2 linked regions of the Sphingobium yanoikuyae genome follow. The protein of the gene in region 2 interacts with the protein of the main gene of each other region in a pairwise test. Links are inferred from orthologs where the notes say so. Each region holds a gene or a part of one and is shown on either strand. Other genes may lie near its edges. The genes, in order: HH800_RS25130 and HH800_RS15190.

Region 1 (15,449 bases), 2.1 Mb from region 2 along the record:
GCATCCGAATCCGCAACGATGCCGGAACCCAGGCCCAGGCGACCGATACCGCTTCCTTCTTCGACGCAAATGGTGCGAATGGCAACATTGAAAGCCGCGTCCCCCGCCGGATCCATCCAGCCCATCGCCCCGGTATAGACGCCGCGGGCGAAAGGCTCGACCATGTCGATGATCTCCATCGCCCGCACCTTGGGGGCGCCGGTGATCGATCCGCAGGGGAAAAGCACCCGCAACACGTCGACCGGCGCCAGCCCCGGCAGCACCCGACCGCGAATGGTCGAGACCATCTGATGGACGGTCGGATAGGTTTCGACCTTGAACAGGTCGGGGACCGTGACCGACCCGGCCCGTGCCACCCGCGACAGATCGTTGCGCAACAGGTCGACGATCATCAGATTTTCGGCGCGCTGCTTGGCATCGCGCGCCAGCTCGGTCGCCAGGGCGGCATCCCGTTCCGGATCATGATCGCGCACGGCGGTGCCCTTCATCGGCCGCGCCGTCAGTTGCCCGCGCACCTGGGTGAAGAAGAGTTCGGGCGAGAAGGACAATATCTGATGCCCGCCGATATTGATGATGCCGCCATAGCCAGCCTGCGCGCGCGGACGCAGCGCTGCATAGAGCGCCATCGGATCGCCGGCGAAGCGCAGTTCGCACGGGAAGGTCAGATTGACCTGATAGATGTCGCCGGCACGGATCAGTTCCTGCACCTGGTCGAACTGCGCGCGATAGTCGGCCTCGCTGACCAAAGGCCAGGGCGCATCGACGCTGATCGCCGCAGGATCGGGCAGCAGGTCCGCGACGCCATCGGCCGGGATGAAGCGGCACCCTTCGAACAGGCCGAACCAGAGCAAGGGCATGGCCTGCGGGCCGCCCTTGGGCGGGCGGTGCGCGATCGGCGCCAGCCGCTCCTCCAGCGCCAGCCCGGCTTCATAGCTGATATAGCCGGCGGCATGCAGGCCGGCCTCGCGCGCCTCGGCGATGCGGTCGAGCGCGGGCTGCACTTCCTCCATCCGCCAGGCCGCGATGACCGACACCGGATCGCGATACAGCCGCGCGGGCGCTGCCCCCTGGACGCGCGCATCGTCGAACAGGGCAAAGGCTTCGGTGGGACCAGGCAGGCGCATGGCGTCCTCTTAACAGGCTTTGGCGCGCACGAAAGAGCGATGCAGGTGGCGCCATCATTGCCCGGCGGGGCAAAGCTGGCCTAGACAGGGGTCATGTCCGACCAGCCCCCTGCCCCGACCAGCGAACCGCGTCCGTTCAAACCGGCCTTGCTGCTGGGGCTGCGCAGCCGCTGCCCGGCCTGTGGCGAGGGCAAGCTGTTCGCGCGCTTCCTGAAACCGGTGTCGGCGTGCAGCCATTGCGGCCAGCGCTGGGACGGGCATCAGGCCGATGATTTCCCGGCCTATATCGTCATCCTGCTGCTCGGCCATCTGCTGGTGCCGCTGATGATCGAGGTCAATGCCGCGCTGGCCATCCCATTGGGCTGGCAGGCGGTGCTATGGCCGACGCTGGCGGCGATATTGGGGCTGGCGATGATCCAGCCCGCCAAGGGGGCGGTGCTGGCCTTCCAATGGTCGCGCCGGATGCACGGCTTCGCCTGACGGCGCGCCGGGCCTTATTCCGCCGGCTTGCGGATGAAGTTGAGTTCCATCGCTTCGCGCAGCGTGTCGTCGATCGAGCGACGCCCCTCGGCGCCATGGGTGACGACGGTGGTGTCGCAGGTGGCGACGCATACGCCCTTCTGGAAGCCGGCCGAGCTGATCGTCCAGCTGGTGCGGCCGATATGGCCGATCGCGCAATGCACCTCGAACGGATAGGGGAAATGCGATTCCTCGATGAAGTTGAGGTTCACATTGGCCACCAGCCAGCGCACGCCCTGTTCCTGCGGGTGGCGGCCCATATGGTGATGAAAGCGGATACGGGCCGTTTCGAAGATACCGGAAATGGCCACATTGTTGATGTGCCCCATGGTATCGAGATCCTGGAAACGCGTATCGATGCTCGTGATGAAGCGATATGCGTCGGGACTGAACCGCCAGGATTCGGGTTTGGCCATGTCCTGCTTTCCTTGAAATTGTTTTTTTCGCTCTTAGCCCAGCGATCTTGCGATGCAATGTTCGCGGCGAAAATGCCGCGACTGCGACCTTTATGACACAGACAAAATCATAACGATATTGTCACGAAACTGACGCCGCAGCGTCGCGATAGTCACATTGCAGTGCAACATGCCCAGCCTAGAGCGCCCGCCAATCACATATGATTGGGGGATTTCACCATGCGCCACGCACTCAGCCTGCTGCTCGCTTCGACCGCCTGCATCGCCGCACCCGCCCTTGCCCAGGACATGGCGCCCGCCGCCGATGCCGCGGCCGACGCGGACAGCGCCGGCATCATCGTCTTTGGCCGGGGCGAAACCCGCCAGGTCCAGGAAATCACCACCCGCGACCTCGTCACCCTGACGCCCGGCACCAATGCGCTCAAAGCCATCGAGAAGCTGCCCAGCGTCAATTTCCAATCGTCCGATCCGTTCGGCAGCTATGAATGGTCGCAGCGCGTCAGCATCCGCAGCTTCAACCAGAACCAGCTCGGCTTCACTTTCGACGGCATTCCGCTGGGCGACATGAGCTATGGCAATCATAACGGCCTGCACATCACCCGCGCCATCAGCAGCGAGAATATCGGCACCGTCCGCGTGTCGCAGGGCTCGGGCTCGCTGGGCACCCAGTCGACCGGCAATCTGGGCGGCACGGTCGAGACCTTCTCGATGGATCCGGCCGATGCGCTGGGCGCACAGGGCAACCTCACCTATGGCAGCGACGAGACCTGGCGCGCCTTCGCCCGGCTGAACATGGGCAGTGCCGACGGCATTCGCGGCTATGTCTCTTATGCATACGGCTCGACCGACAAGTGGAAGGGCCAGGGCACGCAGGACCAGCATATGGTCAATGCCAAGGTCGTGATCCCGGTCGGCGACGGCAAGCTGGATGGCTGGCTGAGCTATTCGGACCGCCGCGAGCAGGATTATCAGGACATGTCGATGGAGATGATCAACCGCCTGGGCTGGAAATGGGACAATACGTCGCCCGACTATGCCAAGGCGGTCCTCTATGCCGACATCGGCAATAATCGCGGCGAAACCGGCGCGCCGGTCAGCAACGCCGCCGCCGGCACCGTCTATCCCGACAATGTGACGTCGGTCTGGGACGCCTATTATGACGCCGCCGGCCTGCGCGAGGACTGGCTGGGTGCGATCGGCTACAGCACGCCGCTGGGCGATCATGCCAATTTCAAGATCAAGGGCTATTATCACAGTAATAGCGGCATGGGCCTGTGGGCGACGCCGTCCGTCCCCAGCCCCACCGGCGGTTCGCCGCTGTCGATCCGCACCACCGAATATGACATGGATCGGATCGGCGCCTTCGGCAGCGTCGATGCGACGATCGGCGTCCAGACGCTGGAAGCCGGCGCCTGGTACGAGAATAACAAGTTCAACCAGGCCCGCCGCTTCTATGCGTTCAAGAGCCGCACCGAAGCCGGCCTGTCCTTCCGCGACTATCCCAAGAACCCGTTCGCGACCCAGTGGGAGTTCGACTTCACCACCGACACGATCCAATATTATGTCCGCGACAAAATCGATCTCGGCATGCTGACGATCAACCTGGGCTGGAAGGGCTTCAAGGTCACCAACGAGGCCGAGGCGGTCGTGTCGAGCAGCTTCCCCGAGGGCAAGATCAAGGCCGAGAACTGGTTCCAGCCGCATGCCGGCTTCGCCGTCGAACTGAGCCCCGAGGCGGAAATCTTCGGTGGCTTCACTCAGGTGACCAAGGCCTTTGCCAGCGCCACCACCACCGGCCCCTTCTCCACCAACCAGGCCGGCTTCGACCAGATCCGCGACGACCTGAAGCCGGAAAGTTCCGACACTTACGAACTGGGCCTGCGCTACAACACGTCGCGCTTCAACGGCACGCTGGGCGCCTATCTGGTCAATTTCCGCAACCGCCTGCTGGCGGTGCAGGTCGGCAGCCCGATCCTGGGCCTCGCCTCCGCGCTGCAGAATGTCGGCAATGTCCGCGCCGTCGGCATCGAGGCGGCGGGCGACCTGAAGCTGGGCCAGGGCTTCGGCCTCTATGCCAGCTACAGCTACACCGACGCCACCTATCGCGACGATGTGCTCAACAGCTCGGACGGCACGCTGGTCGCGGCGATCAAGGGCAAGACCGTGGTCGACAGCCCCAAGCATATGCTGCGCGGCGAACTCAATTATGACCAGGGGCCGCTGTTCGGCCGGATCGGCGCTAACTATATGTCGAAGCGCTATTACAGCTACACCAACGATGCGTCGGTCAATGGCCGGGTGATCGTGGACGCCTCGATCGGCTATCGCGTCACCGACCAGATCGAAGTGCAGCTCAACGCCAGCAACCTGTTCGACAAGAAATATATCAGCACGATCGGATCGGGCGGCTTTGGCAATAGCGGCGACGCGCAGACGCTGCTGATCGGTGCGCCGCAGCAATTCTTCGTCACCCTCAAGGCGGGCTTCTAAGATGAACAAGGCCGCGCTGCTTGCCTCCGCCCTGCTCGCCATCACGCCGCTCCCGGCGCTGGCCGAGCCGGTGCTGCTGATCTCGATCGACGGGCTGCGCCCCGGCGACGTGCTGGAGGCGGACAAGCGCGGCCTTGCCTTGCCCAATCTGCGCCGGTTCCTGACCGATGGCGCCCATGCCTCGGGCGTCACCGGCGTATTGCCGACCCTGACCTATCCCAGCCACACCACGCTGATGACCGGCGTGTCGCCGGCCAGACATGGCATCGTCAGCAACAACAGCTTCGACCCGATGCAGATCAACCAAGGCGGCTGGTACTGGTATGCGCAGGATGTGAAGGTGCCGATGCTGTGGGATGCGGCGGCAAAAGCCGGGCTTTCCACCGGCAATGTCCACTGGCCGGTCAGCGTCGCCGCCAGGGGCATAAGCTGGAACCTGCCGCAAATCTGGCGCACCGGCCATGCCGATGACGCGCGATTGCTGGACGCGCTGGCGACGCCGGGGCTGAAGGCGGAGCTGGAACGGGCGGTTGGCCAGCCCTATGCCATGGGGATCGATGAAAGCCTGTCCGGTGACCAGAACAGGGGTCGGTTCGCCACCGCCCTGATCGCCGCGCACCAGCCTGATTTCCTGACCGTCTACCTCACCGCACTGGACCATGAGCAGCATGGCAGCGGCCCGGATACGCCGGCCGCCAAAGGGGTGCTGGAAAAGATCGACGCGATCGTCGGCGACCTGGTCGCCGCCGAGCGCAAGGCCCATCCCGACGCGCTGATCGCGCTGGTCAGCGACCATGGGTTCGAGGCGACGCATAGCGGCCTCAACCTGTTCCGCCCCTTCATCGACGCCGGCCTCATCACCCTGGGCGCGGACGGCAAGGTCGCGGCCTGGCAGGCCATGCCCTGGATTGGCGGGGGATCGGCCGCGATCATGCTCGCCCGGCCCGACGACAAGATGCTGGCCGACAAGGTGAAGGCCTTGCTCGACAGGCTGGCCGCCAATCCCGCCAACGGCATCGAGTGCATCGTCGACCGGGCGGAAATGGCGAAGCTTGGTGGCAATCCGCAGGCTGCCTTCACGATCAACCTCAAGCCCGGCTTCGTCACCGACATCTTCCGCGGTGCCAATGCGCCGCTGGTCGCGCCGACACCGGTCAAGGGGATGCACGGCTATTTCCCCGGACCGGCCAATCTGCGCGCCACCTTCATGGCGATGGGACCGGGGGTGAAGCCGGGCAAGGATCTGGGCCTGATCGACATGCGCGCGATCGCGCCCACCCTGGCCAAGGCGATGGGCGCCAGCCTGCCCAACGCGGAGGCGGCGCCGATCGACCTGCACTGATCCACCCGGCAACGGATCGTTTCCGGCTGCGACGATGGACTTCATTACCCCCGCGACATAATTTTGCGCCCAATCCAACAGGGTCATTTTCGGGGTAGTCCATATGCCGCAGCGTTACAGCCTGGCCGCCATCACCTTGCACTGGGCGATCGCCGCCCTGCTCGCCTTCCAGATCGCCGTCGGCTGGGCGCTGGGCAGTTTGGGCGCGCGCGGCTTTGCGCTGTTCCAGTTGCACAAGTCGATCGGCATCACCGTGCTGCTGCTGACCCTGCTGCGCATTGCCGTGCGCTGGTGGAAGCCGCGTCCGGCCAAGCTGGAGGGCGGCTGGCAGGGCGCGCTCGCCTCCGGCGTTCATGTCGGCCTCTATGCCTTCATGCTGGGCGCGCCGCTGACCGGCTGGGCGCTGGTATCGACCGCCAAGGTCAAGGTGCCGACCCTGTTCTTCGGCGTCATTCCCCTGCCCCATCTGCCGCTGCCGATGGCGAGCCATGGCCTGGCCGAAGGCGGCCACAGCCTGCTCGCCTGGATCGGCATCGCGCTGGTCGCGCTGCATGTCGCGGGCGCGCTGCGCCATCATGTGCTGATGCGCGACGGGCTGATCTGGCGGATGGTGCCGGGCCGTTCGACAGCCTTGCTGCTGGGATTGCCAGCCTTGATTCTGGCGGGCTTCGCTCTGGGCCGGGCGATCCTGCCCGGCGCAGCGCCCGCTGTGCCCGTCACGCCTGCGGCCAATGCGGTCGAGGCAGACGCGGCGCCGGTCGAGGATGAAGCCGTCGAAGCCGCGAGCAATGCGAGCGCCAATGCCGCCGCCCCGGCTGCGAACGAGACCGCCGCCGTCGCCGAGGAACCGGCCGGCCCACCGCCCGCATGGGCCGTGCAACCCGGCGGCCGGATCGGCTTTTCGGTCGGCAACAGCGGCGAGACGATCAGCGGCAGTTTCTCGAAATGGACCGCGAAGATCGTGATGGACCCCGACCATCCCGAAAGCGCCGACATCAAGGTAACGATCGACATGGCATCGGCCAGCGTCGGCGACGCCTATAAGGACGGCATGTTGCCGGGCGACGAATTCTTTGGCAGCGCCGCCCACCCGACCGCGACCTTCGTTGCCAAAGGTGCGGAGAAGAGCGGTGCCAACGGCTATCGCGCCCATGGCACGCTGACGCTGAAGGGCGTGGCCAAGCCGCAGGCGATCCGCTTCACCCTGTCGGGCAGCGGCACAAGCCGCAAGGTCAGCGGATCGGCCAGCGTCGCCCGCCTGCCCTTTGGCGTGGGCAATGGCGACAGCAGCACCGGCCTTGATCCCAAAGTGATGGTGACCTTCAGCTTTGACGCCAAGGCGCAATAAGGCCATGCGATGCATGGATTAACATAACGGTTTCTGCCAAGAAGCGGACATGGAAAGACAGAGCCGGCATCGCCGAACGCAGATTGAGGATGGGGTGTTCGTCGCCCTGGTGGTGCTGGTTTCCATCGCCTTCGCGCTGGTGGTCGAGCCCTTTTTCGGGGCGATCCTCTGGGGCGTGATCGTCGCCATCCTGTTCATCCCGGTGAACCAGGGGCTGCTCAAGCTGATCCCCGGTCATCGCAACAGCGCCGCGCTGCTGACGCTGCTGCTGATCATCGCGATCGTCATCGTGCCGGCCATCATCCTGTCGATCGCGCTGGTGCAGGAAGCGACCGCGCTCTACGCCCAGATCAATGTGGGGAAGATCAACATTCCGCACATGTTCGCGCAGTTCCAGGCGGCGCTGCCCGACTGGGCGTCGATCGGCCTGCGGCGGCTGGGCATATCCAATTTCGCGGCGGTCCAGCGGCTGCTGACCGACGGCCTGACCGCCAGTTTCCGCACCGTCGCGGCCCAGGCCTTCCTGATCGGCCAGGGCGCCTTCAGCTTCATCATCGCGCTGACGGTGATGCTCTATCTCACCTTCTTCCTGTTGCGCGACGGGCTCGACCTGACGCGCAAGCTGGACCGGGCCGCGCCGCTGCGGGTGCTGCATCGCCGCGCGCTGATGCGGCAATTCGTCATCGTCATCCGTGCGACGATCAAGGGCAGCATCGTCGTCGCCATCCTGCAGGGGCTGATCGGCGGGCTGGTGTTCGGCGCACTGGGCATTTCCGGCGCGCTGCTGTGGGGCGTGATGATGGGCTTCTTCTCGCTGCTGCCGGCCGTCGGCACCGGCCTCATCTGGGCGCCGGTGGCGATCTATCTGCTGGCGACCGGCGCGATCTGGAAGGGGCTGATCCTGATCTTCTGCGGCATGTTCGTGATCGGCATGGTCGACAATCTGCTGCGCCCGATCCTGGTCGGCCGCGACACCCGCATCCCCGACTATGTGGTGCTGATCACCACGCTCGGCGGGCTGCAATTGTTCGGCTTCAACGGCATCGTCATCGGGCCGGTGATCGCCGCCCTGTTCATCGCCACCTGGCAGATCGTGATCCGCACCCGCTCCAACGAAGCGGGCGCGCCACCGCTGACATTCTAGACCCTGATCGTCTGAGGTGGAAGCGCTCCGCGCTTTCACCGATGGCGTGAATCAGGGTCTAAAGCCGGAGAATCAGCCCGCTTCCAGCGCGGCGCCGGCTTCCATCCAGACTTCCTCGGCCGCTTCCAGCTTCTTCTCCACCGATGCACGCTTCACCATCAGTTCGCTGGTGGTCATCTTCGCCTCGGCGCCGGTTGCGCTCCTGGGATCGGACAGTATGGCGTCGATGCGCTTGCGCTCGGCGATCAGCGTGGACATCTCGCGCTCGGCCTTGTTGACGGCGTTCTTGAGCGTCTTCTGCTTCTCGCGCCATTCGGCGGCAGCCTTCTTGTCCGCCTTGCGATCGACCTTGGGCGCATCGCCGCCCGACGGATTGCCGTCCGCCTTGCGCAGGATGATGTCGGTATAGTCATCCAGGCTGCCGTCGAACGGCTGGGCCGTGCCATTGTCGACCAGCACCAGCCGGTCGGCGACCAGTTCGATCATGTGGCGGTCGTGACTGACGATGACGACGGCGCCCGAATATTCGTTGAGCGCCTGCACCAGCGCCTCGCGGCTGTCGACGTCCAGATGGTTGGTCGGTTCGTCGAGGATCAGCAGATGCGGCGCATCGCGGGTGATGAGCGCCAGCGCCAGACGCGCGCGCTCGCCACCCGACATGGAGCCGACCTTCTGCGTCGCGCGCTCGCCGGAAAAGCCGAAACGGCCAAGCTGGGCACGCACCGCACCGGGCGTCGCGCCCTTCATGACGCGGGTCATATGCTCCAGCGGCGTGTCGGTGACGTCCAGTTCCTCCACCTGATATTGGGTGAAATAACCGACATTCATCTTGGCCGAACTGTTGATGGCGCCTTCCATCGGCGCCAGCTGCGCCGCGATCAGGCGGGCCAGCGTGGTCTTGCCGTTGCCGTTGCGGCCGAGCAGCGCGAGGCGATCGTCGGGATCGATGCGCAGATTGACCCGGCGCAGGATCGGCGTGTCGTCATAGCCGACCGAGGCCATGTCCATGGTGATGAGCGGCGGGCGCAGTTCGGCGGGGCTGGGGAAACCGAAATGCAGGCTGGGGTCTTCGATCGCAGCGGCAATGGGCTGCATCTTGGCCAGCGCCTTGGCGCGCGACTGGGCCTGCTTCGCGGTCGAGGCGCGGGCCGAGTTGCGGGCGACATAATCCTGCAGCTTCTCGCGCTCGGCCTGCTGCTTGGCGCGCGCCGCTTCCTGCTGGGCCAGCCGTTCGGCGCGCTGGCGCTCGAACGCGTCATAGCCGCCGGGATAAAGGGTCACCTTCCCGCCTTCGAGATGCAGGATATAGTCGACCACATTGTTGAGCAGATCGCGCTCATGGCTGATGATGACCACGGTGCCGCGATAGGCCTTGAGGAAATTCTCCAGCCAGAGGGTCGCTTCGAGATCGAGATGGTTCGACGGTTCGTCGAGCAGCAGCAGGTCCGGGTTGGAGAAGAGCAGCGCCGCCAAGGCAACGCGCATCTTCCAGCCGCCCGAATAGCTGTCGAGCGGACGGCCCTGCATTTCCTCGTCAAAGCCCAGGCCAACGAGGATGCGGGCTGCGCGCGCAGGCGCGGTATAGGCATCGATCGTGGTCAGCCGCTCATAGATATGGCCGAGCCGATCGGGATCTTCGGTATGCTCCGCCTCCGCCATCAATTCGGCGCGTTCCTTGTCGGCGGCGAGCACGGTGTCGAACGGGGTCGCGGTGCCCGAGGGGGCTTCCTGGGCGATATAGCCCAGACGGGTGTCGCGCGGCATGTCGCAACTGCCCTCGTCCGGGTCGAGCTGGCCGATCATCACCTTCATCAGGGTCGACTTGCCCGCGCCGTTGCGGCCGATGAGGCCGACGCGGCTGCGCGGCGGCAGTGCGGCGCCGGCGCGGTCGAGGATGGTGCGGCCGCCCAGGCGCACGGTGATACCGTTCAAGTTAAGCATGGCCGCGCCTGTAGCAGAGCTGCGGCGGGGGGTGAAGCGGCTTGGCGCGCTTGCGAAAGCTGCAAAATATATAGTGTCGCAGAGGACGCATTTGCGCCGCTGCCGGTCCGCAGTCACGACTTCGCAATAGGAGATTTTTGCGAAGTCGCGCGATCGACGCGCAAAAAATGGGGGTGGGCAAGGGCCCACCCCGCAAGTGTCAGAGGCCGTCGACGGCCTTGCTGACGAGGATATTGACCGCGACGCGGCGATTCTGCGCCTTGCCCTCGATCGTGTCGTTGCTGGCCACCGGATCGGCCTCGGCCATGCCGGTGGGGGTCAGCATGCGATAGGGCTTCCAGCCGCACGCCTGCTGCAGATAATTGACCACGCGCGAGGCACGCTTTTCGCTCAGTTCCTGATTCAGCTCCTCGCCACCGGTGGAGTCGGTATAGCCCACGACCAGCAGCAGCGCGTTGCTCATGCCATTGGCCGAGGTCGCCGCGGCGCAGAGGTCATTCTTCGCCTGATCCGACAGTACCGCCTTGCCGGTGTCGAAATTGACGTTGGTCGTGCCCTTCACATTATACTGGTCGATCTCACCCATGCGGCCGCGCAGCGCCTCGGTCGCGGCGGTCTGTTCATCGAACCGCTGGGCCGTGCCGTTGTTGATCATCGACGCGGTCTTGAGATCCTTGTTCTGCAGGGCGATCTTGCTGGCAAGCAGCCCTTCGCCGGCCTGCAGGGTCTTCACCGTCACCGGCAGACCGTTCAGCAGTGACGTCGCGGCCAGATGGTCGCGGCCAAGGCCGAACAGGCCCTTGCTGGCGCTGATCTTGGTATCGTCATTGATGGTGATGACGCTCTTGCTGCCGTCGGCGGCGGTCACCTGCATCCGGTCGCCGCTGCGCGCGGAGATGATGCCCTTGATCTCGGGCCCCTCCGTCAGTTCGGCGGCCGGCATGGCGACGCTGGCCGACACATCGGCCGGCGGCGCGTCCTGGGCCTGGTCCTGCGCCACGACGGCGGCCGGGGCAGCCCCGGCCAGCAGGGCAAGCATCACAAGATATTTTTGGTTTTTGAACATGATAGGCATCACGCTGCTCCTTCACTTCTCGATCGGTCGGGCCTGCAGCATTGCAGCTTGTCGTCCGACGGCGGCCGCCTGGTGGCGTTTCCGGCCGTCAGAACCCCCTTCTTCTGACCTTCATAAATTTTGACGTCTTGGCGCCGTGGGATGCGCCAGACACATTGCCTGTTCGTGTCCGGCTTTCTGCTGCATGAACAGCCCGTGTTCCGGCCGTGTTGCGCAGGCCAGATGAGCGGATGTTGCGACGAAACGAAGGCGAAGACGGAAAGTGTTAACGCGATCCACTTGAGTCAGGACAGCTATAGATTTCCAACACACTTCGCCATGACGCACCCTGTTGTTGTGAAACAAAAATCAGCATCCGCGTGGAACAAATTCCGAATTTCTATTTTTGCGCTTTCATAACATTGACTTGAAACATTATTTGACGATCCGGTTTGCGTGCGCGCGCGGAAGCAGGCCGAGGGATGCTTCGACCGACCGCACCCGCAACGCGCATCACCCGCCAGTCAACGGCACTGGCTGTGGCAATATGGTCACAGAGGGAAATATTCGCATATTTTGCGCAAAATAGCATTGCGACGCATTCGCATTATTGTTGCGATCGCCTCGCAGCATCCCTTAGGACGACGCCCAATTTCCTTCCAGAAAACAGGGGTCTTCATGCTGTCCAAATATCACTGGCTTGCCGGCGCCGCGCTGTGCGTCGTCGCCCTTCCCGCCGCCGCCCAGACCAATGCCGCACCGGCCGATGAGAATCGCGACGACCAGATCGTCGTCACCGGCACCTATACCCTGCCCGACAAGATCGACACCGCGACCGGCCTGGGCCTGACGGTCCAGGAAACGCCGCAGTCGGTCAGCATCATGACCGCGCAGCGCATCCTCGACCAGAATCTGATCAGCGTGAAGGATGTCATCACCAATGCGGTGGGCGTATCCGCCAACGAAGTCGATGACGTGCGCAACAGCTTCTTCGCGCGCGGCTTCGAGATCCGCAACACCCAGGTCGACGGCGTGCCCGCCGCCTGGACGCTGGCCGGCGGCAATGGCGAGACCAGCATCGACGTCTCCATCTATGAACGGATCGAGGTCGTGCGCGGCGCGACCGGCCTGCTGTCGGGCGCGGGCGATCCGTCCGCATCGGTCAACCTGGTGCGCAAGCATGCCGACGCCACCGACCTGACCGGCTATGTCAATGCCAGCATCGGCAGCTGGAACACCTGGCGCCTGTCGGCCGACATTGGCGGCGCACTGACCGCCGATGGCCGCATCCGCGCCCGGCTGGTCGGTCGCTATGAAAAGGGCGACTATTTCATCGACATTCAGGACCGCAAGAAGTGGGTCCTCTATGGCGTGGTCGAGGCCGACGTCACCGATAGCACGCTGGTCCGCGTCGGCATGAGCCACCAGGACAGCAAGCCCAAGGGCGCGACCTGGGGCGCGCTGCCCACCTTCTACACCGACGGCACGCTGACCGACCTGCCCCGGTCGCAGACCACGGCGGCGGACTGGACCTACTGGAACACCACCAACCAGAATATCTATGCCACGGTGCGCCAGGAATTTGGCGATCGCTGGAACCTGACCGCCAATTACAACCGGCTCAAGACCACCGGCGATACGCAGCTTCTCTATCTCTATGGCGGCGTCGACAAGGCGACCGGCACGATGGACGGCACCAACCCCTACAAGTCCAAGGGCGAAAGCATCCAGAACAGCATCGACGCCCAGTTGAAGGGCCAGGTGGCGCTGTTCGGCCGCGATCATGAGGTCGTGCTGGGCGCGCTGCACAGCGTGCTGAAGCGGCACACCGACAATTATGTGGCGCCCTCGCCCTGGCTGACGGACGTGCCGGTGATCGGCCAGGAAGGCGTGCCCTATCCCGAGCCGGTCTGGGGCACCGACGCGGTGCGCAACGAACAGGAACGGATCGAGCAGACCGGCTATTATGGCGCGTTCCGCCTGAACGTGGCCGATCCGTTCAAGGTCATCCTGGGCGGCCGTATCGCCAGCTGGAACCAGCGCGGCTTCGCCTGGAGCGGGCCGAGCGACTATGGCGACGACAATGTGTTCATCCCCTATGTCGGCGCATTGTACGACATCACGTCGAACCATCGCGTCTATGCCAGCTATACCAAGATCTTCCAGCCGCAAAACCGCTATGACCGCGAACAGCGCCTGCTCGATCCGCTGAACGGCGCCGCCTATGAAATCGGCCTGAAGAGCAGCTTCTTCGGCGATGCGCTGCAGACCTCGATCGCGCTGTTCCGCATCGAGCAGGATAATGTCGGCGAGATGGACGGCCCGGAAATCATCCTGAACAGCCAGACCTTCCAGCCCTATCGCGCGGTCGAGGGCGTGACGAGCAAGGGCTTCGAACTGGAAGCCACCGGCCAGCCGCTGCCGGGCTGGAACGTCAATGCCAGCTACAGCCAGTTCAAGATCGAGGATCCGGACGGCAATGACGTGAACACCGCGCAGCCGCGCAAGCTGCTCAAGATCTTCACCACCTATGACCTGCCCGGCGTACTGACCGGCCTGACCATCGGTGGCGGCGTCAATTATCGCAGCAAGGCCTATTCGGACGGCACCATCCCCGGCACCACGCCGGCCGTGCCCTTCCGCTTCCAGCAGGACGGCTATACGCTGGTCAGCCTGATGGCGCGCTATGCCGTGACCGAGCAGCTGCAGCTCCAGGCCAATGTCGAAAATCTGTTCGACAAGAAATATTACAGCCAGGCCGGTTCGTTCAGCCAGTATCGCTACGGCGCCCCGCGCAATTTCACGATCAGCGCGAACTACAAGTTCTGATAAAAGAAGGGCGCCGTGGGAGACCAGGGCGCCCTTTTTGTTTGGGGGCGGATGGATGCTGGCGCAGGTCCAGCACAGGAATGACGCAACGTTGTTTTGGGGTGGGAAGCGGGCCACCTGTTTCATAGAGCCATCCCCGCGGAGGCGGGGATCCATCTCGCCAGCGTCGGACCAGATACAAGGTCAGGAGATGGATTCCCGCCTGCGCGGGAATGACGGAAGGGGTGGATGGCGGACGGTCCGGTTAGCCGTTGCTAATCCAAATTAGCAGACATCATCAGAGTTCAACCGACAGCGTTATCGCAACGAGGTGCATCCTTGGGCGTGACTGAGTTTAGATACAAACCGAACTGATACCCGTCCTTTGATTTATATCGTTTCACGCATTCCATCTTACATAACAGCGGCTTGTGAAAAACGTATCCTAAGTCGATATGCCGCACGTCATAGCATTTCCTTCCGCTCTTACGCGGGTCACATGCACGTGCCTCATTCGCGGGCTTGTCCGCTAGAGATGCATTAAAAGTATTAGGAGGGAGGCCACAGCGTTTTTCGACCTCTTCAATAGCCGCTATCCTCTTAGCCCGTGTGTCCTCGCCATTACAGGAGCAAATGGCAAATGCGGTGAGAACGAAAGGGGATATCCTCAAGCGTCATTCCTACCGCGTGTGATGTTGACTGGATCATAGGCCGAAACAACGAATATCTGCAATTGTCGAAAGCGTTTGTTGGACCGAATGACTAAAAATGGTCGTTAGCCGTCAGGCTGCTACACAATGCACCTGTCGGCATATCGCTAACAGATCTGCACCATAGGACGGGACAATCACCAGTAACTGAGCTTCCCCGCGTTCGATCCGCTCCACTTGCCCATTTAAAAAAGAGGCGTATTTCTCGTGATATTGCGGGGTCGCCGCCGGATGTGGCGGCTCATAAAGCCGGTCAAGGGCATTGGCACTCAGCAAGCGCCCTGCGATAATATCGACGTGCGATATGATATTGCCCTGCCGAAAATCATCGATTTGCAGCGCCTCGAGGTCTTCAAGGATCATATTGAAATCTGCGCCATCTACTTGCCGCAAGTAGAGCGTAGCGCCACCTTCGCGCACCTTTAACCCTGTCACGTAGCCATCGTGGAAGTTCGGGATAGACTGGATCATTTGCTGAGCTTAGCCCCGGATCCGCAGCATCCGCAATTGGGCGAGCGTCGAGACCATGCGAATGACAAAAAATGGTCGCTTC
Region 2 (15,857 bases):
CGACGGCAAGACTGTGGAAGCCGAAGCCGCGCACGGCACCGTCACCCGCCACTATCGCCAGCACCAGCAGGGCAAGGCGACCTCGACCAACCCGATCGCCTCGATCTTCGCCTGGACCCAGGGCCTGTCGTTCCGCGGCAAGTTCGACGACACGCCGGACGTCGTGAAGTTCGCCGAGACGCTGGAGCAGGTCTGCATCAAGACCGTCGAAGGCGGCGCGATGACCAAGGATCTGGCCCTGCTGATCGGCCCGGATCAGGCCTGGATGACCACGGAGCAGTTCTTCGAGGCGATCCGCGTCAATCTGGAAGCCGAAATGGCCAAGTGGGCCTGATAAAGGCTTTTTACCGGAACTGATCGCTTCCTGAAGCTTTCAATACGGAAACGGAACGAGGCGGCGCCGCATCCCGGCGCCGCCTTTTCCTTTTCGGATTGATGCGACGGGAGCAAAGAATGACCACGACAGCCAAGAAGCGCCTGGAAGTCCGGGCGGCGGTGCCCGGCGATGTGCGCGGCATCCAGCGGCTGATCGCCCGCGCCTATCCCGGCATGCCCAATTATTCGCTGGCCACCATCCGCGGCCAGATCAACAATTTCCCCAATGGCTGCTTCGTCGCCCTCTATGACAGCAAGGTCGTGGGCTATTGCGCCACCATGCGCGTCAGCAAGGCGATGGCCTTTTCCCATCATGACTGGGAGGAGATCACCGCCAACGGTTTCGGCACCCGCCACAGCGCCGCGGGCGAATGGCTCTATGGCTATGAGATGGCGGTCGATCCCAAGCTGCGCGGGCTGCGCATCGGCCAGCGCCTCTATGACGAGCGCAAGGAACTGGCCGAGGAGCTGGACCTGCACGGCATCGTCATTGCAGGCCGCATGCCCGGCTATGCCCGCGCCAAGCGCCGCGCCGGCAGCGCAGCCGACTATCTGGAAAAGGTGGTCAGCGGCAAGCTGCGCGACCAGGTCATCAGCTTCCAGTTGAAGAACCAGTTCGAGCCGCTGGGCGTGCTGGAAAATTACCTTCCCGAAGACAAGCAGTCGGACGGACATGCGGCGCATCTGGTCTGGCGCAACCCCTATGTCGACCCGGACGAGGCGCCGGAAATGCGGGTGCCGCGCGGCGTGGAAAGCGTCCGCCTCGCCACCTGCCAGCTCCAGGCGCGCGCAGTGAAGGATTTCGACGAGTTCGTCCGCAACATCGAATATTTCGTCGATGTGGCGGCCGATTATCGGTCGGACTTCATCGTCTTCCCCGAGCTGTTCACCCTGCCCCTGCTCTCCTTCGAGACCAAGAAGCTCTCCCCGATCGAGGCGATCGACAAGCTGACCGGCTATACCCCGCGCCTGACCAAGGAACTGACGCGGATGGCGCTGGAATATAATATCAACATCATCGGCGGATCGCACCCCACCCGCGCCGACGATGGCGACATCCAGAATATCGCCTATGTCGCGCTGCGCGACGGATCGGTCCACACCCAGGAAAAGATCCACCCGACCCCGAACGAAGCCTTCTGGTGGAACATCAAGGGCGGCGACGCGCTCGACGTGATCCAGACCGATTGCGGCCCAATCGGCGTGCTGATCTGCTATGACAGCGAGTTTCCCGAACTGGCCCGCCGCCTGGTCGATCAGGGGGCGCGCATCATCTTCGTCCCCTTCTGCACCGACTCGCGCCTAGGTTATATGCGCGTGCGCTATTGCGCACAGGCCCGCGCGATCGAGAATCAATGCTATGTCGTGATGTCGGGCAATGTTGGCAATCTGCCGAACGTCGACAATATGGACATCCAATATGCCCAGAGCGCGATCCTGACGCCGTGCGACCTGCCCTTCGCCCGTGACGGCATCGCGGCCGAGGCGAGCGAGAATGTCGAGACGCTGACCATGGCGGACGTGAACCTGGCCGACCTCAGCTGGGCACGGGCCGAGGGCACGGTCCGCAACCTGCGCGACCGCCGCTTCGACCTTTATCATATCGACTGGGACAGCAATCCCGACCACAGCCACGCGCCAAGCGGCGGCCCGGTGCCGGCCGGTGGCCATAATTCGCCGGGTGGTGGCTGATCGAAGCGGGAGCAGCCAAGGCCCCTGCCATCATGACGGCAGGGGCGGCCCGGCTCACTCGACGGTGACGCTCTTCGCCAGATTGCGCGGCTGATCGACGTCGGTGCCCTTCAGCACGGCGACATGATAGGCCAGCAGCTGAACCGGCACGGCATAGACCATCGGCGCGATCAGCGGGTGGACCTTGGGCATGGTGATGGTAGCGAGACAGCCTTCGCCTGCCGCCTGCACCCCGTCATAGTCGGAAATCAGCACCACCTTGCCGCCGCGCGCCTGCACTTCCTGCATGTTGCTGACGGTCTTTTCGAACAAGGGGCCGCTGGGCGCGATGCAGATCACCGGCACCAGTTCGTCGATCAGCGCGATCGGGCCATGCTTCATCTCGCCGGCGGCATAGCCCTCGGCATGGATATAGCTGATTTCCTTGAGCTTCAGAGCGCCTTCCAGCGCCAGCGGATAGTCGGTGCCGCGGCCGAGATACAGGACATCGCGGGCCGGGACGATATGATGGGCCATCGCCTCGATCGCCTCGTCATAGGCGAGCGCGCCGTTGATCGCGGCGGGCGCTTCGGCGAGGTGACGGACAATTTCCTTTTCATCCTTGGCGCTGAGCTTGCCCTTGGCCCGCGCCAGATTGGCGGCGAAGGCAGCGAGCACGGCAAGCTGGCAGGTGAAGGCCTTGGTGGAGGCAACGCCGATTTCCGGGCCGGCATGGGTCGGCAGCAGCAGGTCGGCCTCGCGCGCCATGCTGCTGGTCGGCACATTGACGACGACGGCGATCTTCTGCCCCTGGGCGCGGGCATAGCGCAGCGCAGCAAGCGTGTCGGCGGTCTCGCCCGACTGGCTGATGAACAGGGCCAGGCCGCCCTCCTCCATCACCGGCTCGCGGTAGCGGAACTCGGAGGCGAAATCCAAATCGACCGGCACGCGGGCGAATTGTTCGAACCAGTAGCGCGCGACCATGCCGGCATAGAAGCTGGTGCCGCAAGCGACGATGGTGACGCGGCGAATGGTCGACAGGTCGAAATCCGGGATCGGCAGCGACACGCGATCATCCATCCGCTGCAGATAGGCCTTGAGCGTCTGGGCCACGACGACCGGCTGCTCATAGATTTCCTTCTGCATGAAGTGGCGATGATTGCCCTTGTCGATCATCGCGCCGGACACGCCGGAAATGGTGACCGGACGCTCGACCGGGTTGTTGTCCTTGTCGAAAATCTCGGCGCCATCCTTGGTGATGACGACCCAGTCGCCCTCGTCCAGATAGGCGATGCGCTGGGTCAGCGGGGCGAGCGCCAGCGCGTCGGAGCCGAGGAAGGTCTCGCCATCGCCATAGCCCACGACCAGCGGCGAACCCAGGCGCGCGCCGATCAGCATGTCGGGATGGCTCTTGAACAGGATGGCCAGCGCGAAGGCACCGTGCAGGCGCGGTAGCACCTGGGCCACGGCCTCCTTCGGCGCCACGCCCTGCTCCACCAGTTCGCTGACCAGATGGGCGACCACTTCGGTGTCGGTCTGGCTGTCGAAGGTGCGGCCGCGGGCAATCAGTTCGTCGCGCAGTGGCTTGAAATTCTCGATGATGCCATTGTGGACCAGCGCCACTTCGCCGGTCGCATGGGGGTGCGCGTTGCTGGTGGTCGGTGCCCCATGGGTGGCCCAGCGGGTATGGGCGATGCCGGTGGTGCCGGCCAGCGGCGATGCGGCCAGTTCCTTGACCAGATTGTTGAGCTTGCCCTCGGCCCGGCGGCGATCGATCCGGCCATCATGCACGGTTGCGACGCCGGCACTGTCATAGCCGCGATATTCCAGCCGCTTGAGGCCATCGACCAGCCGCTCCGCGACCTGATCCTTACCGATAATTCCGATGATACCGCACATGGTGGAAAGCCCCGCCGAACCAGATTAGTCAGATAGCGTCCATATAGGACAGCTTTGTCGCCATGCCATTAATGCCGGTCAGGCGACAGTGCCATGGCCGAGCCATGAAAAGAATGTCATCGTGGCCGGATGGTGACCAGCCAGATGTCGGGCGGCGCCAGCATGCGGAAGGGCAGGCCGCTGGTGCCCACCCCGCCCGACACGATCATCGCCTTCTGCCCATCCTGATAGCGGCCACAGGCATAGCGGGTGCCATAGCGGGAGGGCACATAGACGATTCCGGCAAAGGGCAGCGCCACCTGACCGCAATGGGTATGGCCGACCAGGGTCAGCGACGGCGCATCGGGCAGCAACGGGAAGACGTCGGGTCCATGCGACAGGATGACCGGCGCGCCACCAATGTCCTGCATCGCTTTCAACGTATCGGGTATGTCGGGCTTGCGGGTATAGATGTCCTTCAATCCACCGATCGCCAGCGGCCCGCGCCGCACCGCGCCATCCTGGACCAGGGCAATGCCCAGATCGGCAAAGGCGCGCTGCCAGTCATCGGGGCTCAGCGCCACCCGGTTCTTCCTGCTGCGACTGTCATGATTGCCCAGCACCGCGACCACGCCCATCGGCGCGCGCAGCCCGGCGAAGGGCGCGATCGCGTGGCGCGCATCATAGGTCGCGCCCCATTTATTGTCGCCGATATAGTCGCCGCCCAGCAGGATCAGGTCCGGCTTGAGGCCGTTGATCTGCGCCACGATCCGCGCCATCCGCGCCGGGCTGTTGTCCGGCCCGGACAGATGGGTGTCCGTCAGCAGCGCGACCTTGATCGGCTGCTGCGACGCGCCCGCCGGGAAAGGCAGCACGACATCGGCGCGTCGCACGACCGGCATAGCGCGCGCATTCATCAACAGCCAGAGCGGCCCTGCTACCGCGACCAGCAGCAGGAACAACAGGGCGGACAGAAACGGCCTGCGCCGGATGAAATTCAAGCCTTCGCCTTCCGCTCATGCATGCGGGTACGGAACGCCGCCGCCCAGCCCGGCTTGCTTTCCTGTTGCGGCCGGACGAGGCACAGCGCGTCGGCCGGAACCGGCTTGGTCACGACGCTGCCCGCCGCGACGATGGCGCCATCGCCGATCGTCGCCGGCGCGACCAGCGCGCTGTTGGAGCCGATGAAGGCCCCCGCGCCGATCTGCGTCTTATATTTGAAGAAGCCGTCATAATTGCAGGTGATGGTGCCCGCGCCGATATTGGCCGCCGCGCCGACGCTGGCGTCGCCGATATAGGACAGGTGATTGACCTTCGCCCCTTCGTCGAGGCGCGCCTTCTTGATCTCGACGAAATTGCCGACCTTTGCCTTGGGGCCGATGTCAGCGCCCGGACGCAGCCGGGCATAGGGGCCGATGTCGGCGCCGCTGGCCACGGTCGCGCCTTCCAGATGGGAGAAGGCATGGATGACGACATTGTCGGCGATGGTGACACCCGGACCGAAGACGACATTGGGTTCGACCGTCACGTCGCGGCCCAGCACCGTGTCGTGCGAGAAGAATACGGTCTGCGGCGCGACCAGGGTCACGCCCTCGCGCATCGCCTCGGCCCGGCGGCGGTCCTGCCACACGGCTTCGACGCCGGCCAGTTCGGCGCGGCTGTTGACGCCGGCCACTTCCCACGCTTCCGTCTCGATCACGGCGCTGTTTGCGCCGGGCAGCATGATGATGTCGGGCAGATAATATTCGCCGGCCGCATTGTTGTTGCCGATCTGGTCGAGCAGCACGAACAGGTCGCTCGCCCGCACCGCCATCAGGCCGCTATTGCACAGGGTGACGGCGCGCTCGGCCTCGCTCGCATCCTTAAACTCGACCATCTTCTCGATGATGCCCTGACCATCGGCGATGATCCGGCCATAGGCGGCGGCATCATCCGGGCGGAAGCCCAGCACCACCGCGCGCGGCTCGTCGCCCCGGCTCAGCCGATCGAGCATCGCCTTCATCGTCGCGCCGCTGACCAGCGGCACGTCGCCATAGAGGATCAGCACGTCACCGGCGAACCCCGCCAGCGCATCATGCGCCTGCGCCACGGCATGACCGGTGCCAAGCTGCTGGTCCTGCACGGCGATGGCGACGCCGCTGCCCTCGACCGCCTTTTCCACCTGCTCGCGGCCGGCGCCGACCACGACCACCTGCCGCTCGGGCAGCAGGTCCGCGACGCTGGCAAGCAGGTGCAGCAGCATCGGCCGCCCGGCGATCGGGTGCAGCACCTTGTGCGTGCCGGACTTCATCCTTGTGCCCTGCCCGGCGGCAAGGATGACGACTGCTAGGGGGCGAGGTGCGGTCACGGCGAGCGCGTCCTTTTCGTTCAAGTGGTCTGGAATATCACGGCTCTCTGCCATGTTTGCCTTGCCATTGCCACCGCCGACGCGGCATGGCGATGCCATGGCACGCTTATCCTTCGACATTGTCGGCTTCGACCTCGACGGCACCCTGCTCGACACCAGCGGCGATCTGGCCGCGGCGGTCAATTATGCGATCGGCACGATCGGCCGAGCCCCCTTCCCGGTCGATTCCATCCGGCCCTTCGTGGGCAAGGGTGCCAAGGTGATGCTGCAGCGCGCGCTCGACGCGTCGGGCGGCTATGACGAAGCGATCCTCGACCAGACGCTGCCGATCCTGCTCGATTATTATGAGCAGAATCTGGCGCTCCACTCCCTGCCCTATCCCGGCATGATGGCAATGCTGGATGCGCTGGCGGAGCGCGGCGTGAAGCTGGCAATCTGCACCAACAAGGCAGAACGCTTCACGATTCCCTTGCTGCACCAACTGGGCCTGTTCGACCGTTTCGCCTCGGTCGTGGCCGGTGACACGGTTGGCATTGCCAAGCCCGATCCGGCGCCGATCCATGCGATGATTGAGCGGGCCGGCGGCGGCCGCACCATCTTCCTGGGCGACACGATCAACGACATTGCCGGCGCGCGCAATGCCGGCATTCCCAGCATCGCGGTCAGCTTCGGCTTCCTCGACGGCCCGGTCGAAAATCTGGAGGCCGACGCGGTGATCCACCATTTCGACGAGCTGGTGCCGATGCTGGAAGCCTGGCCGGCATGAGCTTGCGCCTGGAGCGGGACGGCACGGTCGCCCGGCTGCTGATCGATCGGGCCGATCGCCGCAATGCCATGACCCAGGCGATGTGGGAGGCGATGCCCCATCTGGTCGCCGATGCCATGGCCGATGCGGATATCCGTGTGCTGATCCTCGCCTCGGCCACGCCCGGCCTGTTCTGCGCCGGTGCCGACATCAATGAATTTGCCGCCTGTTCGGGCGATGGCGACTGGCGCGCCGCCAACCAGGCCGCGATCCGCGCCAGCCAATATGCGCTGGCCCATGCGGAAAAGCCGGTGATCGCGGCGATCGACGGCGATTGTGTCGGCGGCGGATGCGGGCTGGCGATCGCCTGCGACCTGCGCATCGCGGCGCCGACCGCACGGCTGGGCATCACCCCGGCCAAGCTCGGCATCGTCTATTCGCTGTTCGACACCCGCCTGCTGGTCGATCTGGTCGGGCCGGCACGGGCCAAGCGCATCCTCTTCACCGGCGCGCTGCACGATGCCGAGGCGGCCCTTGCCATCGACCTGATCGACGAGATCGCGACCGATCCTCTGGCTGCTGCCGACGCACTGGCGCGCGAGATTGCCGGCAATGCCCAGCATAGCGTGCGCGCATCCAAGGCGATGGTCCGCCGCATCCTCGACGGTCAGGCGGATGACGACATGGTGACGCTGGAAATGTTCCGCGACGCCTTCACCTATCCCGACTTTGCCGAAGGCGTCGCGGCGTTCCGCGAGAAGCGGAAACCGCGTTTCTGATCCAGGTTAGGCAGTTTCCCGCTCGGCCCGCCGCAACCGTTACGCTCTCTTAACCATCGACATTTACCGGAAAATGCAGGATGGCGCTCCTGCATGACGCGACGTCATGCCGTCATGCTGCACAAAGGATCGGTCGCACTTCGTGGGTGAGAATTTCGCCTTCTTCCTGTCCATCATGATGGCCAGCTTCGGCGTCGCCTTCCTCATCGTCTGGGGCTGGGGCGCGCGGGAAGCCGGCTGGTGGAGCGGCGCCTTCTTCAACGTCGCCATGGGCTTTGCCGTGCCGGTCGCGTTCGACTTCCTGCCGACGGACTTGTGGGGCATCGTCGCCGACATCGCCTTTGCCACCGGCTTCCTGCTGTTCAGCCAGGCGCTGCTGACGCGCTGGCGCCCCAATTGGGTGCTGGGGCTGCGCATCGCCATCTGGGCGATATCGATCCTGATCTGCAGCTTTGCGGTGATGCGGGACATCGTCCCGCTGGAACTGGTGTCGTCCGACTTCGGCTGCTTCCTGCTGATTTCCATCCCGCTGATCGCCGGACGCGGCCAGTTGCGCGGCTGGCCCGATCGCGCCCTCTATGCTGCCGTCACCCTGGTGGCCCTCGACAACCTGCTGCGCGGCAGCAGCGTGTCCTTCACCCTGCCCGGCGGCGTAGCGTTCCGCGACAGCCAATATGCCTTCCTGATGCAGGCGCTGGCCTGCATGTTCGGCCTGTTCCTGGCCCTCTCCGCACTCGCGGCGGCCATGCAGGACGTGCTCACCCGCTATCGCCATGATGCCCATGTCGATCCGCTGTCGGGCCTGCTCAATCGCCGCGGGTTCGAGGAGGCGGTGGCCCGCCATGATGCCAGCGGCAGCCTGATCGCCTGTGACATCGACCATTTCAAGCGGGTCAACGACGCCCATGGCCATGGGCTGGGCGACCGGGTGATCGTCGCGCTGGCCGATGCGCTGCGCGCACTGGCCCCGGCCGATGCCGTCATCGCCCGCTTCGGCGGCGAGGAGTTCATCCTCTTCCTGCCCGGCGCAGACCCTGCCATGGCGACCGGCATTGCCGACGCGATCCGGCTGCGCTTTGCCGAACAGGCGGCAAGCCGGCTTGGCCTGCCCGGCCCGCTCACCGCCAGCTTCGGCCTCACCAGCCTGCACCGCGCCGACCGCTCGATCCATGACGCGATCGCACGGGCCGACAGCGCGCTCTATGAAGCGAAGGAAAAGGGCCGCAACCGCGTCGCCATTCGGCCCGCGCTGGCGCCCGCCGGCGATGCTCAGTCGAGCCGTGCCATCGCCTGAAGAAAGGCGTCCCGCGCCGCCTGGCGCTTGAGCCGTCGGCGTCGCAGCAGGATCGCAACCGCACCGAAGGGCAGGCACACCGCCAGCCCCAGGGCCGTCTGCGGCAATATCTGCAGCGTCATTTCGGGATGGCGGACGATCGCGATGATGTCGGCCAGCGCGGTCAGCACCGAAAAGATGATCCACAGCGCAAGGAACAACCGCTCAGGATTGGCCGACGGCACCGACTGGCTGGAGGGGAACTGGTTCATGCCCGTCCGATAGAGCAGCGCGCGTCCTTCCCCAAAAGAAAAAGGCCCCCGCTTGGCGGAGGCCCCTTCCCTTATCCAGCGATAGCGCAGTCGATCACATGTGGATCGGCTTGCCGGTCACGGCCATCGCCGCTTCCTTGATCGCTTCGCTGTGCGTCGGATGCGCATGGCAGGTGTAAGCGATGTCTTCGCTCGACGCGCCGAATTCCATGGCTTGCGCGGCCTGTGCGATCATCGTGCCGGCGACGGTGGCGATGATCCACACGCCCAGCACCTTATCGGTTTCGGCGTCGGCGATGATCTTCACGAAGCCGTCGGGCTCGTGATTGGTCTTCGCGCGGCTGTTCGCCATCATCGGGAACTTGCCGACCTTGACGGCGCCACGTTCCTTGGCGGCTTCCTCGGTCAGGCCCACGCCCGCGATTTCCGGCTTGGTGTAGACCACCGAGGGGATCACGTCATGGTTCACGATGCCGGTCAGGCCCGCGATATTCTCGGCGACGGCAATGCCTTCGTCCTCGGCCTTGTGCGCCAGCATCGGGCCGGGGATGACGTCGCCAATCGCCCAGACGCCCGGAACCTTGGTGCCGAACTCATGATCGGTCTCGATCTGACCGCGCGCGTTCAGCTCCAAGCCGATCTTGTCGAGGCCCAGGCCTTCGGTGTTGGGACGACGACCGATCGACACCAGGACGACGTCCGCTTCGATCTTCTCGGCTTCGCCACCGGCGGCGGGTTCGACGGTCAGGGTCACGCCCGACTTGCCGACTTCGGCGCCGGTCACCTTGGTGCCGAGCTTATATTCGAAGCCCTGCTTCTTGAAGATCTTGTTGGCTTCCTTGCGGACTTCGCCATCCATGCCGGGCAGGATCTGGTCGAGATATTCGACGACAGTGACCTTGGCGCCCAGGCGCTTCCACACCGAACCCAGTTCCAGACCGATCACGCCGCCACCGACGACGACCAGATGGCCCGGAACCTTGTCCAGTTCCAGCGCGCCGGTCGAATCGACGATCTTGCCGCCCGCATTGTCCACGGCCACGCCCGGCAGCGGGGCGACCGACGAACCGGTGGCGATGACGATGTTCTTCGCCGTCACCTTCTCGCCGTTCACTTCGACGGTGTTGGCGCCGGTGAAGCTGGCCAGGCCCTTGAGCCAGGTCACCTTGTTCTTCTTGAACAGATATTCGATGCCGCCGGTCAGGCCCTTGATGGCATCGACGCGCTGGCCCTGCATGGTGGGCAGGTCCAGGCTCATCTTGTCGATCTTGACGCCCAGCTTGGCGAGCGCGCCGTTGGCGGCCTCGTCATAAAGTTCCGAGGCGTGCAGCAGCGCCTTCGACGGGATGCAGCCGACGTTGAGGCAGGTGCCGCCCAGCGTCTCGCGGCTTTCGGCACAGGCGGTCTTCAGGCCCAGCTGAGCAGCACGGATCGCGGCGACATAGCCACCCGGGCCAGCACCGATAACCAGGACGTCATAATCGAAATCGGACATGGGGTTTTCCCTTCTCCAGTCATGCCAGCCAAACTGGCATCGCTCTGCCCCAAATCAAGGGCAAGAGGCGCCCCGGCCTAAGCCGGGGCAACAATAAATGGTGATTATTACAGGTCGATCAGCAGACGGGTCGGATCCTCGATCGCGTTCTTGACCGCGACAAGGAAGGTCACCGCTTCACGACCGTCGATCAGGCGATGGTCATAGCTGAGCGCCAGATACATCATCGGGCGGATCACGATCTGGCCGTTGCGGACGACCGGACGGTCCTCGATGCGGTGCAGGCCCAGAACCGCCGACTGGGGCGGATTGATGATCGGGCTGGACAGCAGCGAACCGAACACGCCGCCGTTGGAGATGGTGAAGGTGCCGCCCTTCATATCTTCCATCGTCAGCTTGCCTTCCTTGGCCTTCTTGCCGAAGCCGCCGATGGTCTTTTCAATGGCAGCGACGCTCAGGCTTTCCGCATTGCGGATGACCGGAACGACCAGGCCGGTCGGAGCCGAAACGGCGACCGAGATGTCGGCGAAGTCGTTATAGACGATCTCGTCGCCTTCGATCTGCGCGTTGACGCCCGGAATGTCCTTCAGCGCCATGCAGACGGCCTTGGTGAAGAAGCCCATGAAGCCCAGACGGACGCCATGCTTCTTCTCGAACAGATCCTTATACTTGGCGCGCGCCTCGATGACGTTGGTCATGTCGACGTCGTTGTACGTGGTCAGCAGGGCAGCGTTGTTCTGCGCTTCCTTCAGACGCTTGGCGACGGTCTGGCGCAGGCGGGTCATCTTGACGCGTTCCTGCTTGCGGCTGGGGCCAGCGGCCGGCGCATCGGCGGCAGGCGCCGAAGCCGGGGTCGCGGCAGCCGCCTTGGCAGTGCCGGCAGCGACGGCGGCCATGACGTCGTCCTTGGTCAGACGGCCGTCCTTGCCGGTGCCCTTGATCTTGCTCGGGTCAAGACCATGCTCCAGCACCAGGCGGCGGACCGCCGGCGACAGGGTCAGGCTGCCGCCCTCTTCGTCGTCCGATGCAGCCGGGGCCGAAGCGGCCGGCGCGGGTGCAGCGGCTTCCGCCTTGGCGGCGGGAGCAGCGGCAGCAGCCGGCGCGGCGGCAGCGGCACCGCCTTCGTTCACATAGGCCAGCAGCGCGCCGACCTCGACCGTATCGCCTTCCTTGGCGACCAGATCACCCATGACACCGGCGACCGGCGAGGGCACGTCGACCGCGACCTTGTCGGTTTCAAGGCTGACGATCGGCTCGTCGGCCTTGACCGCTTCACCCGGCTTCTTGAGCCACTGACCGACGGTTGCTTCGGTAACGGATTCGCCCAGCGTGGGGACTTTGACTTCGGTTGCCATGTGCTTTCTCAGCCTTTCTTCTGGCGACGGATTTCTTCACGAACGCTGTGACCCAGCGCATCGGCGACGAGGGCGCCCTGTTCGGACACATGGCGCGAGGCCAGGCCCGTGGCAGGCGATGCCGAAGCCTTGCGGCCGGCATAGCGGGCGCGCTTGGGCGCCTTGCCGGCCTTGGCCAGCGCTTCCTCGATATAGGGTTCGACGAAGGACCAGGCGCCGTTGTTGCGCGGTTCTTCCTGACACCAGACGACCTCGTCCAGATTGGTCATGCGCTCGATGCGCGTGGCCAGTGCGTCAGTGGCGAACGGATAAATCTGTTCGATACGGACGATCTGGGTGTTGGCATCGCCGGCGGCGTCGCGGGCTTCCATCAGGTCGTAGAAGACCTTGCCCGAGCAGAGCACCAGGCGCTTGGTATCCTTGTCAGCCGACCCGTTGGGGTCCGACAGGATGCGCTTGAAGTGCGTTTCGCCCAGGAAGTCCTCGGCCTTGCTGACGGCGGCCTTGTGACGCAGCAGCGACTTGGGCGCCATGATGATGAGCGGCTTGCGGAAGGGCCGCAGCATCTGGCGACGCAGCGCGTGGAAGTAATTGGCCGGGGTCGTGATGTTCGCGACCTGGATATTGCCTTCGGCGCAGAGCTGCAGATAGCGTTCCAGACGCGCCGAGCTATGCTCGGGCCCCTGGCCTTCATAGCCGTGCGGCAGCAGGCAGACGAGGCCGTTGGACCGCAGCCACTTGGTTTCCGACGACGCGATATACTGGTCGAAGATGATCTGCGCACCATTGGCGAAATCGCCGAACTGCGCTTCCCAGATTACCAGGCTCTTCGGGTCCGCCAAAGCGAAACCATATTCAAAGCCCAGCACGCCATATTCGGACAAAGGCGAGTCCAGCACTTCGAAACGGCCATGCGGCACGGTCGAGAGCGGGATATACTTGGCCTCGGTGTCCTGGTCGGTCCAGACCGCGTGACGCTGGCTGAAGGTGCCGCGACCCGAATCCTGACCCGACAGGCGAACGCCATAGCCTTCCGACAGCAGCGAACCGAAGGCCAGCGCCTCGCCGGTCGCCCAGTCGAAATTGGCACCCGACTTGAACATCTCGGCCTTGGCATCCAGCACACGCTTCAGCGTCTTGTGGACATTATGGCCTTCGGGAACGGTGGTCAGCGTGCGGCCCAGGCTGTCGAACAGCTTCTGGTTGATCGCCGATTCCACGCTCTGGCGCGCGGTTTCGGCATCGGCCGGCTTGTGCAGGCCCGACCAGCGACCGGCGAACCAGTCGGCCTTGTTGGCCTTGTAGCTCTTGGCGGCTTCGAACTCGTCTTCCAGATGGGCGACGAACTCGTCGGTCGAACCGGAGACGAACGCATCGTCCACCACGCCTTCCGCCTTCAGGCGCGCGGCATAAATGTCGCTGACCGGCGGATGCTGACGGATTTCCTTGTACATCAGCGGCTGGGTGAAGCCCGGCTCGTCGCCTTCGTTATGACCGAAGCGGCGATAGCACCACATGTCGACGACGACGTCGCGATGGAATTTCTGGCGATATTCCATGGCGAGCTTGGTCGCGAAGGTCACGGCTTCGGGATCATCGCCATTGACGTGCAGGATCGGCGCCTGGACACCCTTCGCCACGTCCGACGGATAGGGCGAGCCGCGCGAGAATTGCGGGCTGGTGGTGAAGCCGATCTGGTTGTTGATGATGAAGTGGACGCAGCCGCCGGTGTTGTAGCCGCTGACGCCCGAGAAGCCGAGGCATTCCCAGACGATGCCCTGGCCGGCGAAGGCCGCGTCGCCGTGGATCAGCACGGGCAGAACCTGCTCATGCTTGGTGAGGTCGTCGCGGAAGGTCTGCTGCGCGCGGACCTTGCCCAGCACCACCGGATCGACGGTTTCGAGGTGCGACGGGTTGGGAACCAGCGACATATGGACCTTGACGCCGTCGAACTCACGGTCGGTCGAGGTGCCGAGATGATATTTCACGTCGCCCGAACCACCCACGTCTTCGGGGTTGGCAGTGCCGCCCGAGAATTCGTGGAAGATGACGCGGAAGCCCTTGGCCATGACGTTGACAAGGACGTTCAGGCGGCCGCGATGGGCCATACCGAACACGATCTCGCGCACGCCCGATGCGCCACCATATTTGATGACCGCTTCGAGCGCGGGGATCATGGACTCGCCACCGTCGAGGCCGAAGCGCTTGGTGCCGACATATTTGCGGCCCAGGAACTTCTCATACTGCTCGCCCTGGATGACCTTGGCCAGGATCGCCTTCTTGCCCTCGGGCGTGAAGTGGATTTCCTTGTCCTTGCCCTCCAGGCGTTCCTGCAGGAAGCGGCGCTCTTCAACGTCCGCGATATGCATATATTCAAGGCCGACATTGCCGCAGTAATTCTGGCGCAGGATCGTCACGATCTCCGCGACGGTCGCGTACTGCAGGCCCAGCGTGCCGCCCAGGAAGACCTTCTTCGACGCGTCGGTCAGGCCATGATATTCCGGAGTCAGGTCCGCCGGCAGGTCACGCTTGGCCAAGCCCAGCGGATCGAGATTGGCGGCCAGATGACCGCGCACGCGATATGTGCGGATCAGCATCTGTGCGCGGATTGCGTCCTCGGCAGCCGATGCGATATCGGCCTCGGAAACAGCGGCACCCTGCGCCTTTGCAGCAGCCTTCACGGCCACCTGCATCTGCGTCGGGTCCATCGCCCCGGTCAGGTCGTCGGTGTCCGCCAACGGCCAGTTGGGGCGTGCCCAGCTCGGCCCCTGTTCGATCTCGAAATCCTGGTTCTCGTAACCCATCGTCTTGTGTCCCATGCATGCCGCGTGCAGTCGCGGAGCGGGAAAGTGCGGCCGGGGTGCAGCCCGGCCGCGTTTCCATATCATATTTTAAAGGCGGATCAGCCCTTCAGCACTTCCAGCAGGGTCTCGCCCAGCAGGCTCGGGCTGGCAGCGACCTTGATGCCGGCCGCTTCCATCGCCGCGATCTTGCTTTCCGCGTCGCCCTTGCCGCCCGACACGATCGCGCCGGCGTGGCCCATGCGACGGCCCGGAGGTGCCGTGCGACCCGCGATGAAGCCGGCCATCGGCTTCTTGCGGCCCTTCTTGGCTTCGTCGATCAGGAACTGGGCAGCCTGTTCTTCCGCGTCGCCGCCGATTTCACCGATCATGATGATCGATTCGGTGGCGTCGTCGGCCAGGAACAGTTCCAGCACGTCGATGAAGTTGGTGCCGTTGACCGGGTCACCGCCGATGCCGACGGCCGTGGTCTGGCCCAAGCCCGCATTGGTGGTCTGGAACACGGCTTCATAGGTCAGCGTGCCCGAACGCGACACGACGCCGACCGAACCCTTCGAGAAGATGTTGCCGGGCATGATGCCGATCTTGCACTCGCCAGGCGTCAGCAGGCCGGGGCAGTTCGGGCCGATCAGGCGCGACTTCGAACCCGACAGGGCGCGCTTCACCTTGACCATGTCCAGAACCGGGATGCCTTCGGTGATCGCGACGATCAGCGGGATTTCGGCATCGATCGCTTCCAGGATCGAGTCGGCCGCGAACGGCGGCGGAACATAGATGACCGAGGCGTCGGCGCCGGTCTTCGACTTGGCTTCGGCAACGGTGTCGAACATCGGCAGACCGATGTGGGTCGTGCCGCCCTTGCCGGG

What was found.
Region 1: the proteins of HH800_RS15190 (region 2) and HH800_RS25130 interact in binary tests that used the Escherichia coli proteins (3 or more experiments, as listed by UniProt). The link is inferred for Sphingobium yanoikuyae from one-to-one orthologs.

The regions. Positions count from the first base shown.
Region 1 is NZ_CP053021.1:5,200,471-5,215,919, reverse strand. Bases 7,891-10,852 are described here. They hold HH800_RS25130 (ABC-F family ATP-binding cassette domain-containing protein), read right to left. Parts: upstream 10,325-10,852; coding sequence 8,456-10,324; downstream 7,891-8,455. Other genes in these bases: HH800_RS25125 (OmpA family protein), read right to left, coding at 10,524-10,852; HH800_RS25135 (AI-2E family transporter), read left to right, coding at 7,891-8,383. In the rest of the region: pabB (aminodeoxychorismate synthase component I), read right to left, coding at 1-1,124; HH800_RS25160 (DUF983 domain-containing protein), read left to right, coding at 1,218-1,604; HH800_RS25155 (acyl-CoA thioesterase), read right to left, coding at 1,619-2,059; HH800_RS25150 (TonB-dependent receptor), read left to right, coding at 2,279-4,549; HH800_RS25145 (alkaline phosphatase family protein), read left to right, coding at 4,551-5,891; HH800_RS25140 (YceI family protein), read left to right, coding at 5,995-7,239; more of HH800_RS25135, read left to right, coding at 7,289-7,890; more of HH800_RS25125, read right to left, coding at 10,853-11,399; HH800_RS25120 (TonB-dependent siderophore receptor), read left to right, coding at 12,057-14,207; HH800_RS25115 (hypothetical protein), read right to left, coding at 14,969-15,367. UniProt on the Escherichia coli protein: Genetic data indicate it may be involved in ribosome assembly or function.
Region 2 is NZ_CP053021.1:3,109,045-3,124,901, forward strand. What follows is about bases 11,999-15,368. They hold HH800_RS15190 (2-oxoglutarate dehydrogenase E1 component), read right to left. Parts: upstream 14,995-15,368; coding sequence 12,199-14,994; downstream 11,999-12,198. Other genes in these bases: odhB (2-oxoglutarate dehydrogenase complex dihydrolipoyllysine-residue succinyltransferase), read right to left, coding at 11,999-12,190; sucD (succinate--CoA ligase subunit alpha), read right to left, coding at 15,093-15,368. In the rest of the region: HH800_RS15135 (NADP-dependent isocitrate dehydrogenase), read left to right, coding at 1-334; HH800_RS15140 (bifunctional GNAT family N-acetyltransferase/carbon-nitrogen hydrolase family protein), read left to right, coding at 454-2,067; glmS (glutamine--fructose-6-phosphate transaminase (isomerizing)), read right to left, coding at 2,122-3,945; HH800_RS15150 (metallophosphoesterase), read right to left, coding at 4,062-4,925; bifunctional UDP-N-acetylglucosamine diphosphorylase/glucosamine-1-phosphate N-acetyltransferase GlmU, read right to left, coding at 4,922-6,214; HH800_RS15160 (HAD family hydrolase), read left to right, coding at 6,369-7,037; HH800_RS15165 (enoyl-CoA hydratase/isomerase family protein), read left to right, coding at 7,034-7,795; HH800_RS15170 (GGDEF domain-containing protein), read left to right, coding at 7,938-9,089; HH800_RS15175 (hypothetical protein), read right to left, coding at 9,065-9,340; lpdA (dihydrolipoyl dehydrogenase), read right to left, coding at 9,435-10,835; more of odhB, read right to left, coding at 10,943-11,998; more of sucD, read right to left, coding at 15,369-15,857. UniProt on the Escherichia coli protein: E1 component of the 2-oxoglutarate dehydrogenase (OGDH) complex which catalyzes the decarboxylation of 2-oxoglutarate, the first step in the conversion of 2-oxoglutarate to succinyl-CoA and CO(2).